DNA from 2 places in the Kocuria tytonicola genome. Region 1 is predicted to be linked to the other one. Evidence: predicted binding sites of a transcription regulator. Region 1 holds the regulator's gene; the other holds the start of a gene.

Region 1 (5,312 bases):
ACTGGGACCAGCGCATCGTGGACTGGCTGCTGGAGCAGGTGAAGTCCAAGACCGGTGCTGACCTGTCCAAGGACAAGATCGCCCTGCAGCGCCTGAAGGAGGCGGCGGAGCAGGCCAAGAAGGAGCTGTCCTCCGCGACCTCCACCACCATCTCCCTGCAGTACCTGTCCGTGACTCCCGAGGGCCCGGTGCACCTGGACGAGAAGCTGTCCCGCGCCAAGTTCGAGGACCTCACCAAGGACCTGCTGGCCCGCACGGAGAAGCCGTTCAAGGACGTCATCGCCGAGGCCGGGATCAACGTCTCCGACATCAACCACGTGGTGCTCGTGGGTGGTTCCACCCGCATGCCCGCCGTGGTCGAGAAGGTCACCGAGCTCGCCGGCAAGGCCCCGAACAAGGGCGTGAACCCGGACGAGGTCGTGGCCGTGGGTGCCGCCATCCAGGCCGGTGTGCTCAAGGGCGACCGCAAGGACGTGCTGCTGATCGACGTGACCCCGCTGTCGCTGGGCATCGAGACCAAGGGCGGCGTGATGACCAAGCTCATCGAGCGCAACACGGCCATCCCCACGAAGCGCTCCGAGACCTTCACCACCGCGGAGGACAACCAGCCGTCCGTGTCCATCCAGGTCTTCCAGGGCGAGCGCGAGTTCACCCGGGACAACAAGAACCTGGGCACGTTCGAGCTGACCGGCATTGCGCCGGCTCCCCGCGGCATGCCGCAGATCGAGGTCACCTTCGACATCGACGCCAACGGCATCGTGCACGTGTCCGCCAAGGACAAGGGCACGGGCAAGGAGCAGTCGATGACCATCACGGGCGGCACCTCGCTGTCCAAGGAGGACATCGACCGCATGGTCAAGGACGCCGAGGCCAACGCGGACGCCGACAAGCAGCGCCGTGAAGCCGCGGACCGCCGCAACAACGCGGAGCAGACCGCGTACTCGGTGGAGAAGCTCATCAAGGACGACGAGGGCGCCATCCCCGAGGACGTCAAGACCGAGGTCCAGGCGGACGTGGACGCCGTCAAGGCCGCGCTCGAGGGCGATGACGACGACGCCGTCAAGACCGCGTTCGAGAAGCTGCAGTCCTCGCAGACCAAGATCGGTGAGGCGCTGTACGCCCAGTCCCAGGCCGAGGGCGCCGCGGGTGCCCAGCCGGGTGCCGAGGGTGCCGCCGGCGCCCAGGCCAAGGACGACGACGACATCGTCGACGCCGAGGTCGTGGACGACGACAACGACGGGAAGAAGTGAGCATGAGCGATTCCGAGAACACCCAGGGTGGCGGCCAGTCCGTGCCGGAGGATCCGGAGCAGCCCGCTCGCCCCGACCAGGACAGCGCCGAGGGGCAGGAGGGGCTCACCGTGGACGACATCCTCGACACCCCCCAGTCCCAGGACGCAGAGGCCGCGGACGCGGCGTCGTCGGACGGCGACGCCGCCCCGGCGGGCGACTCCGAGGGCCACCGGCTCGCGGAGGAGCGTCTCGAGGACCTGCGTCGGCTGCAGGCGGAGTTCGTGAACTTCAAGAACCGCACGGCACGGGAGAAGGACCAGCTGCGGGACTTCGTGTCCGGCGAGATGATCGCCGCGCTGCTGCCGGTGCTGGACGACGTGGACGCCGCCCGCAAGGCGGGGGACCTCGAAGAGGGTCCGTTCGCGGCGATCGCCACCAAGCTCGAGGACGCACTGGTCAAGAAGGGTCTCACCCGCATCGGTGAGGTGGGGGAGAACTTTGACCCCACCATCCACGAGGCCGTGATGCAGCAGCCCACCGACGAGGTGGAGCCGGACCACGTGTCCATGGTGCTGCGCTCGGGCTTCAAGGTGGGCAACCGGGTGGTCCGGGCGGCCCAGGTGGCCGTGGCGGCGCAGCCGTAAGGCACACCATCTCCTCGGGGCGGGTCCACATGACGGGACCCGCCCCGAGCCGCACCGAGGAAGAACTCACAGGAAGGAGGCGTCATGGCCAGTCAGGACTGGATCGACAAGGATTTCTACAGCGTGCTGGGCGTCTCCAAGGACGCATCCCAGGCGGACGTCAAGAAGGCGTACCGCAAGCTGGCCCGCACGTACCACCCGGACCAGAACCCGGGGGACGCGGCCGCGGAGAAGAAGTTCAAGGACATCACCGAGGCCAATGCGGTGCTGTCCGACCCCGAGGAGCGTGAGCAGTACGACGCCATCCGCGCCATGGGCTCCGGCGCCCGTTTCACGGCCGGTGGACCCGGCGGGGCGGGTGGTGCCGGCGGCGCGGGCTTCGAGGACATCTTCGGGGACCTGTTCAACGGCGGCGGGGGCGGCGGACGTCGGCGCTACACCACCTCCAGCGGTGGTGGCGGCGGGGGTTTCGAGGACCTCTTCGCGCAGTTCGGGGGTGCCCAGGGCGGCAACACCCGGTTCAGCACCGGGGGCGGCTTCGGCGGGCAGCCCGGCTTCGGGGGCCAGGGCGGCTACCAGGCACCTCCCACCAAGGGCGAGGACATCCACACCACCACCACCATCCCGCTGCGCTCCGCCTTCCGCGGCACCACGGTGAAGCTGCGCCGCGGCAACGGGCAGTCCACCACCGTGCGCGTCCCGCAGGGCGTGAAGGACGGCCAGCGCCTGAAGATCGCGGGCAAGGGCCACAGCGGGCCCGGGGGCAACGGCGACCTCTTCGTGACCGTCAAGGTCAAGGAGCACCCGTTCTTCACCCGTGAGGGCCAGGACGTCCACGTCACGGTGCCGCTCACCGTCTCCGAGGCCGGTCTGGGTGCCACGGTGCAGGTGCCCACCCTGGACGAGGGTCACGTGAACCTGAAGGTCCCCGCGGGCACGTCCTCCGGGCACCGCATGCGCGTCAAGGGCAAGGGCTTCACGTCCGGGTCCACCACGGGCAACATGATCGTCACCGTGCAGATCCAGCTGCCCGCGGACCTCGACGACGCCGCACGCGAGTCCCTGCGCGAGTTCGCCCGGGCCACGGAGGGCTTCGATCCCCGTGCGTCCCTGAGCGAGGAGGCGGCGAGCTGAGATGGCCCTGGACTTCACCCAGCCCGTCTTCGTGATCTCGGTGGCCGCCGAGCTCGCGGACATGCACCCGCAGACCCTGCGCCAGTACGACCGCATGGGTCTGGTGACCCCGTCCCGCGCCTCCGGGCGGGCACGGCGCTACTCCCAGATGGACGTGCAGAAGCTGCGCCAGATCCAGGAGCTCTCCCAGGAGGGGGTGTCCCTGGAGGGGATCAAGCGCATCATGCAGCTGGAGAACCAGGTGCAGGCGCTGCAGTCCCGGGTCACCGAGCTGTCCGAGGAGCTGGACCAGGAGCGCCAGGCACGGCGGGAGCGGGACATGATCTTCACCGCCGGTTCGGAGGGGGACGTGGTGCGGATCGCCCGCGGCACCCGCCGGGCACCGCGCAAGGTCTCGCAGGCACTCATGCTGTACCGCCCGGCCAAACCGGGCTCCGTCACCCACGACCGGGGAACAGAACGGGACGAGAACTCCCGTGACACTCCGGGACGCCCGGCGCGCCGGCGCAGCGCGCGCTGACCCTTCGCGGCTGGGCTCCGCGACGGTCGGCCCAGGGAGCTCTGAGGGGCCGCGCCGACGGTCCGTCCAGCGGGGCTCAGCGTGCGGTGACCCGCCGGGCCCATTGACGCAGAACGCCGCACCACCGAGGTGGCGCGGCGTTCTGCGTCTCTGCGGCCGGGCTCCTGCGGTCCGTGTTCCGGGCGCGAGGTTGGACCGAGGGGTCGGTGGCCTCAGCGACGCCGATAGGTCAGGTCACGGGGGATGCGCCCGGCCTCCGTGGCCTTGCGCTCGAAGCTCGTGAGGATCCGGCCGTCCCAGCGCGGGGCCCAGCCGGTCTCGGGGTGCTCGTCGTCCGCCACGGGCCCGGGGTGCAGGTTCTCGAAGTCCGCGTCCGAGGCGTCGAGCACCTCGCGCATGACTACCGCGTACTCCTGCCAGTCCGTGGCCAGGCGCCACAGCCCGCCCGGCGCGAGCACGCGGGCCGCGAGCTCCGCGAAGGCGGGGGAGACCAGGCGACGCTTGTGGTGGCGGGTCTTGTGCCAGGGGTCCGGGAAGAACACCCACAGCTCGCTGACGGATGCCGGTTCGAGCATGTGCTCGAGCACCTCGGGGGCGTTGGCCTGTGCCACGCGCACGTTCGTCACGCCCGCCTGCGCGGCCTTCATGAGCAGGTCCGCCACACCGGGCTTGTAGACCTCCACGGCCAGGTGATCCAGCTCGGGGTGTGCCACGGCGTGGGCCACGATCGCCTCGCCCAGCCCGGAGCCGATCTCCACCACGAGCGGTGCGGTGCGTCCGAACACGGCCTCGCGGTCCAGCCGGTAGGAGGGGTCCACGGAGGTGTCGGTCTGCACGCGGGGGATGTCCAGCACCCAGTCACCGGCGTGCTCGTCCCACGCCTTCTGGCGCTTGGGGGAGAGCCGGTCACCGCGGCGCACGAACGAGTACGGCTGCCGCGGGAACGCCACGGTGGCCGGGGCGCCGTCGCCGGCGGCAGGAGAGCCCGGCAGGGCGGCGTCGTCCGCGGAGGGCCGCGGTGCGGGGCGGTGTGCTTCGGAGGGCTGCGGAGTGCGGTCGCTGGATTCCATCGTGGAACATCCTAGGCGGGCCGTGAGGCAAGGTCACGACGCCGCGGGGCCAGCTCTAGGATTGAGGCCCACCCGCCCGCGAGCACCACCCGTGGGCACCCGACCCGCGCGATCCAGGAGATGCCGCATGCCCCAGGAGCACGAGTCGCCACACCCCGAGCCCCAGCACCCCGAGCCCCGGCACCCCGAATCGAAGGACCCGGCGCCGCCGCCCCGCAGCTCCCCGGGCCCCGAGCCCTCCGATCTGGTGCCCAGCAGGCTGGCGCTGGGCCCGCGCCGGGACCGGATCGTGCTCGTGGGCTCGCTCGGCATCCTCTCCGCCGTGAGCCCCATGGCCACGGACATGTACCTCGCGTCCCTGCCGCAGATGGCGCAGTGGTTCGGTGCGCCCGCGAGCCTGGTGCAGCTCACTCTGACCGCCTACATGGTGGGCATGGCCGCGGGGCAGTTCCTCCTGGGCCCCCTCTCTGACGTGCTCGGGCGCCGCCGGCTGATGATTGCGGGGAACCTGGTCTTCCTGCTGAGCTCCGCGGGGATCATCCTGGCCCCGGACGTGCGGCTCGTGCTCGCGCTGCGGCTGCTGCAGGGCGTTGCCGGGGCCGCCGGGGTGGTGATCGCGCGCGCCGTCGTCTCGGACATCGCCCGTGGCCGCAGGGCCGCGCAGCTGTACTCGGTGCTCTCGCTCATCACCTCCCTGGCCCCCGTGGTGGCA
Region 2 (5,312 bases), 590 kb from region 1:
GTGGACGTGGCCCTCGTGCCCGCGGATGCCGCCCTGCGGCTGACCAACCAGGGGCTGCGGGTGCTGCCCAACGTGTGGGAGTCCGAGGAGAAGCTGCTCGCCTCCCTGGCCGCCGAGGACCGTGAGGAGGCCGCGCCGCACCGGGGCATGCACAAGCGTGCGGAGTTCGGGAAGGTCATGGTGGCGGGGTACCCGGTGGTCGTCGCGCGTCCGAAGGCGGCGCTCGCCCGTACGGACGCACCCGTGGTGATCCACTGGCACGGCGGCGCGTACGTGCACCCCGTGACCACCACGCACTGGCGGTGGATCGACGCCCTGATCCAGCGCACGGGTGCCACGGTGCTCGTGCCGGGCTACGGTCTCGCCCCGGACCACACGGTGGACGAGGCACTCGTGCTGGCCGACGGCGTGTGGGACCTGGCGCGCACGCTGGGCACCCGGGTGTTCGTCTCCGGCGACTCCGCGGGTGGCGGTCTGGCGGTGGCCCAGGCCATGCGGCTGCGCGACGCCGCGGCATCGCCCGCCCGGGAGACGCACCCGGGGGCGGCACCGTCCATCCCGGCGACGCCCGAGGGCCTGATCCTGATCTCCCCGTGGGTGGATGCGACCGTGAGCAACCCCGAGATCGAGGAGTACCGGGACGTGGACCACATGCTGGACACCGAGGGCCCCCGGGCCGCGGGCCGCTGGTGGGCGGGCACCCGTGAGGTGACCGACCCCGTGGTCAGCCCCGCGTTCGGGGACGTGCACGGGCTGCCGCGCACGTTCGTGCTGCAGGGGGACCGGGACATGCTCTACCCGGACACCATGGAGTTCGTCACGGACCTCGTGCGTGCCGGTGTGGACACCACCACGGTGGTGTGCGAGGGTGGCCCGCACGTGTACGCGCTGATGGTCTGGTCCGTCCGCGCCACCGAGGACCTGGACCGGGTGGTGCGCTGGATGGGTCACTGACCCGCACGGCGCCGAACAGAGCAGTGGGCCCGCAGGAGATCTCCTGCGGGCCCACTGCTGTCTCAGGTGGAGCTCAGTTCTCGGAGTCCTCCGAGGACTCGGGCGACTCGTCCTTGTGCCCGTGCTCCAGCACCACGCCGTCCTGGTTCTGACCGGTGGCCACCTGGATCTTGCGGGGCTGGGACTTGGGGGAGACCGGGATGGTCACGGTCAGCACGCCGTTGTCGTAGGCGGCCGTGATGTTCTCGGTGTCGATGCCCTGGCCCAGGTTCAGCTGGCGCACGAAGGAGTGGTTGCGGCGCTCCCGCACGATCCACTTGGTGTCCTTCTCCGCGGAGGGCAGACGGCGCTGTGCGCGGATGGTCAGCAGCTGGCCGTCCACGTCCACGTCCACGCTGGTGGGGTCGATGCCCGGCAGGTCCGCGGCGAGGTAGTAGTTGGAGCCCCGGCGGAAGAGGTCCATGGGCATCTGCTCCAGCCCGTTGCGGGTGGAGAGCACCTGGTTGGCGAAGTTCTGGACCTCGGAGAACGGATCGAAAGTAGCCATGACGGTCATTCCTTCCCTGTGCAGCACATCCGTGGTGTGCCCCGCTGCCCTGCTCGTCCCGCGGACGTGGAGCCATCACGTTTCTTGAGTCCCTCTGACTCAACTACGGAAAATATAGCACTCACCTCGACGGAGTGCCAGAGCTTGGGGCACAAATCTTGAGTGGCCACCGCTCAAGGCAAAGTCCTGCCCCCCCGGCGGCGGGGGCTTGCCGCTCCGGCGGCTCCCCGGCTGCCTGCTGCGCCGTGGTGGCCCGCGGAAGCCGGGCCACGGCGCCCCGAAAGGGTGGGCCACGGCGTCGTCGGCATCCGTAGGATGGTGGCCCCAGAGATCCGAACCGCGTCAGGAGGACCCCGTGCCCAAGGCGAAGAAGAACGGCCGCGCGCGGCAGGACGAGATCCCGTCCACGCTGCAGCGCTCCGACGAGAAGGCGCAGGACACGTTCGCACAGACCTGGGACTCCGCCCAGGACGAGTACCACGACGACGCCCGTGCCGCACGCACCGCGTGGGCGGCGATCAAGCACACCCACGAGAAGGTGGGGGACCACTGGGAGCCCAAGGAGGAGAACGGGCCGTCCGACGACAGTGCCGAGAAGGGCGGCCTGAACTCGGAGGACACCGCCGGGGGAGTGGACGCCAACGCCTCCAAGGAGCATCTCTACGAGATCGCGCAGGAGCTGGACGTGCAGGGCCGCTCGGGGATGACGAAGGACAAGCTGGTGGACGCCATCGAGAAGGCGAACGACAAGAAGACGCGGGACGCCCGGCAGTAGCCACTCCCCGAGCGTCCACGGTGACCGGGGTGCAGTTCCACCCACGAGAGCGCCGACACCGCGGGCAGAACTGCACCCCAGAACCTTTCGAGGGCGCGCAGGGAACGCGCTACAGCTGACGCGCCAGGAACACCGATGCGGTGGTGGACTCGTGGAAGGACTCCACGGGCTGGTAGCCCCGGTTGCGGAACATCGCGATGCCCTCGGTCATCTCGGGGTTGAGGGACACCACCGCCGTGAGCGCGCCGAACGCCCGGACCTTGTTCTCCAGGGCGCGCACGAGGGTGCGGGCGTGGCCCTTGCCGCGGTGCGCCGGGGCGACCCAGATCCGGCGCAGCTCCACACGCTCCTCGTCCAGCTTCCGGACCGCGCCGCACGCGATCACCTCGCCCGTGACGAGGTCCGTCATGAGGAAGAAGTCCCCGTGGGGCGGGGTGACGTCCTGGGGCCCGGTGACCTCCGTGAGCTCGGGGTCGAAGCCGCCGTCGATCCGGTGGTCGAGCTCGCTGAAATAGGCGCTCAGGGCCTGCCGCGTGTGCTCACTGGCGGCCTGACCCTCCACGATGCGGACCGGTTCGGTGGCGTTCATCCCACCATCGTGACAGCTGCGTGTCCTGTTCACCAGCACCCGCGTGGGGTAGTTTTCGTGCGTGACCGACACCCGTTCCAGCGCGAAACCGCGCCTCTCCGTCCTGGTTCCCACGCCGCTGCTGATCACGGAGATCACCGAGCCGGCCGCGTACCGCAACCGCAGCCCGCACGAGTCGGACGTGCACATGCACCCCGGTGGCCAGGGACTGTGGGTGGCCCGCATGGCGGGATCCCTCGGAGCGGACGTCTCGGTGAACGGCCCGTTCGGCGGGGAGCTGGGTGCGTTGATCCGCTCGATGCTGGACGGGCTGGGCATGCAGGTCAACGCCGTGCGCTACGGGTACGGCAACGGCGGCTACGTGTACGACCTGCGGGGCGACGACCGCGAGACCGTGGCCCACATGCCGCCGCCGGAGCTGTCCCGGCACGAGCTCGACGATCTCTACGGCACGGCGTTCGTGGACGCCCTCGCCTCGGACGTTCTCACGGTCACGGGGTCCGAGCCCGGGGACGTGGTGCCGGCGTCGTTCTTCGGCCGTCTCATCCGGGACACCCGGGACGCCGGGACCACCGTGGTGGCGGACCTCAGCGGCGCACCCGCGCTCGCGGCCGTGGACGCCCACGTGGACGTGCTGAAGATCAGCCACGAGGAGGTGCGGGACCTGGACCTCGCCCCGGACGACACCCCCGAGTCCCTCGTGGCAGCCGGGCGGGCGCTCGTGGAGCGGGGCGCGGGCGCCGTCGTCGTCTCCCGGGCCAAGGACCCGGCGCTGCTCGTGGAGCACGACGCGGTGCGCGAGGTCTCGGCGCCCTCGATCACCCCGCTGGACCACCGCGGCGCGGGGGACTCCATGACGGCCGGCATCTCCGTGGGGCTGGCGCGCGGCCTCGACCTCGTGGACGCCGTGGCACTCGGGGCCTCCGCCGGCGCGCTCAACGTGGCCCGGCGCGGCCTGGGGACAGGGAACCGGACCACCATCGAGAAGTTCGCGCGGCAGATCACGGTGCGCACCGTCTCCTGAGAGCCGGGGGCCCGCAACGCAGACCTCCCACCCTGGCCCGGGTGCCGGGCGCGTGCCACCATGGACCCCATGCACATCCTGGTCACCAATGACGACGGCATCTCGTCCCCGGGGCTGGCGGTTCTGGTGCGGGCCGCGCTGGACCGCGGGCACACCGTCACGGTGGCCGCGCCGGCCGAGGAGTACTCGGGTGCGAGCTCGTCCCTGTCCGGCGAGGAGATCGACGGGCGGATCGCCCTGGTGCCCGCGGACCCCCCGCACATGCCCGAGGGTGTGGAGTGCGTGGGGGTGCGGGCCGCCCCCGCCCTGATCGCGTTCCTCGCGTCCTACGGGGCGTTCGGCCCGCGCCCGGACATGGTGCTCTCGGGCGTGAACCTGGGTGCGAACACGGGCAAGGCCACGCTGCACTCGGGCACCGTGGGCGCCGTGCTCACGGCCGCGTCCCATGGCATCCCGGGCATTGCGGTCTCCATCACCTCGGGTGCCCCGCAGCACTGGGAGACGGCGCTGCTGGTCACGCGCTTCGCCCTGGAGCGCTGGGAGGGCCGGGCCTGCCACGAGTGGATCCTCAACCTCAACGTCCCGGACGTCGCCCCCGAGCGGCTGCGCGGTCTGAGGCCCGCGCGGCTCGCGAGCTTCGGCGCGGTGCAGGCGCAGATCGGGCGCGGGGACGAGAAGCACATCGCCGTGACCTACAGCGCGGAGACGGGTCCCGAGGAGCCGGACAGCGACCACCACCTCCTCACCCACGGCTGGGCCACCGCCACCCTGCTGCGCGCGCCGGTGGACGATCCCCACCAGGACCTGCGCACCGTCACCCCCGCGGAGCTCGGCATCGCGGACCCCGCTGCGGACGACGCCGCCGCCGCAGCCTCCCCGGGGAGCGTCACCGTGGACGCCGCCACGGTCATGCGCTGGACCTGAGGCTCACCGGTCCCCTGCCGGCGACCACGGCGGCCACCGGGGCCGCCCCGCCCGTCCCGCCCCCGCGGAGCCCGGTTCCCCACGCTCCATGCACGCGTACGCGACGAGGGGATAATCTTCCCGCCAGGAGAACTCGCCCGAGCGCCGTCGGCCACCGACCCAGGACGTGAGCGGGCACGAACCAGCTGCGGAGGCTTGACGATGGCATCGACACGAGCGGCGGACACGCAACCGAGCGACGTCGGGGGCGCACCCGCGCCCCAGCGGCGGGACTGGGTGGCGCTCGGGGCGCTCGCCGCGGGGCTCGGGATGATCGTGCTGGACGGCACGATCGTGGGCGTGGCCCTGCCCGCGATCATCTCCGACCTGCACCTGGACCTCACGGACGCCCAGTGGGTCAACAGCCTCTACGCGGTGCTGCTCGCGGCACTGCTGCTGTCCACGGGCAAGCTCGCGGACCGGTGGGGCCGCAAGACCATGTTCATGGCGGGGCTGCTGG

The links. The regulator HspR, encoded in region 1, represses chaperone genes until heat shock. The targets are predictions, from matches to a motif close to AAGTTGAGTCNNNNNGACTCAACTT.
Region 2: a site for HspR is predicted at 1,583-1,607, ahead of EAE32_RS00620 (Hsp20/alpha crystallin family protein). Genes of this name have one in related genera too.

Annotation. Positions count from the first base shown of each region.
Region 1 covers NZ_RDEX01000001.1:718,549-723,860, forward strand. The annotation lists gene dnaK (molecular chaperone DnaK) at 1-1,250, shown strand, start outside; gene EAE32_RS03245 (nucleotide exchange factor GrpE) at 1,253-1,876, shown strand; gene EAE32_RS03250 (DnaJ C-terminal domain-containing protein) at 1,961-3,010, shown strand; gene EAE32_RS11945 (heat shock protein transcriptional repressor HspR) at 3,012-3,530, shown strand; gene trmB (tRNA (guanosine(46)-N7)-methyltransferase TrmB) at 3,743-4,600, opposite strand; gene EAE32_RS03265 (multidrug effflux MFS transporter) at 4,728-5,312, shown strand, end outside.
Region 2 covers NZ_RDEX01000001.1:127,635-132,946, reverse strand. The annotation lists gene EAE32_RS00625 (MMPL family transporter) at 1-954, shown strand, start outside; gene EAE32_RS00620 (Hsp20/alpha crystallin family protein) at 1,028-1,501, opposite strand; gene EAE32_RS00615 (ChaB family protein) at 1,857-2,276, shown strand; gene EAE32_RS00610 (GNAT family N-acetyltransferase) at 2,386-2,865, opposite strand; gene EAE32_RS00605 (1-phosphofructokinase family hexose kinase) at 2,927-3,889, shown strand; gene surE (5'/3'-nucleotidase SurE) at 3,959-4,813, shown strand; gene EAE32_RS00595 (MFS transporter) at 5,015-5,312, shown strand, end outside.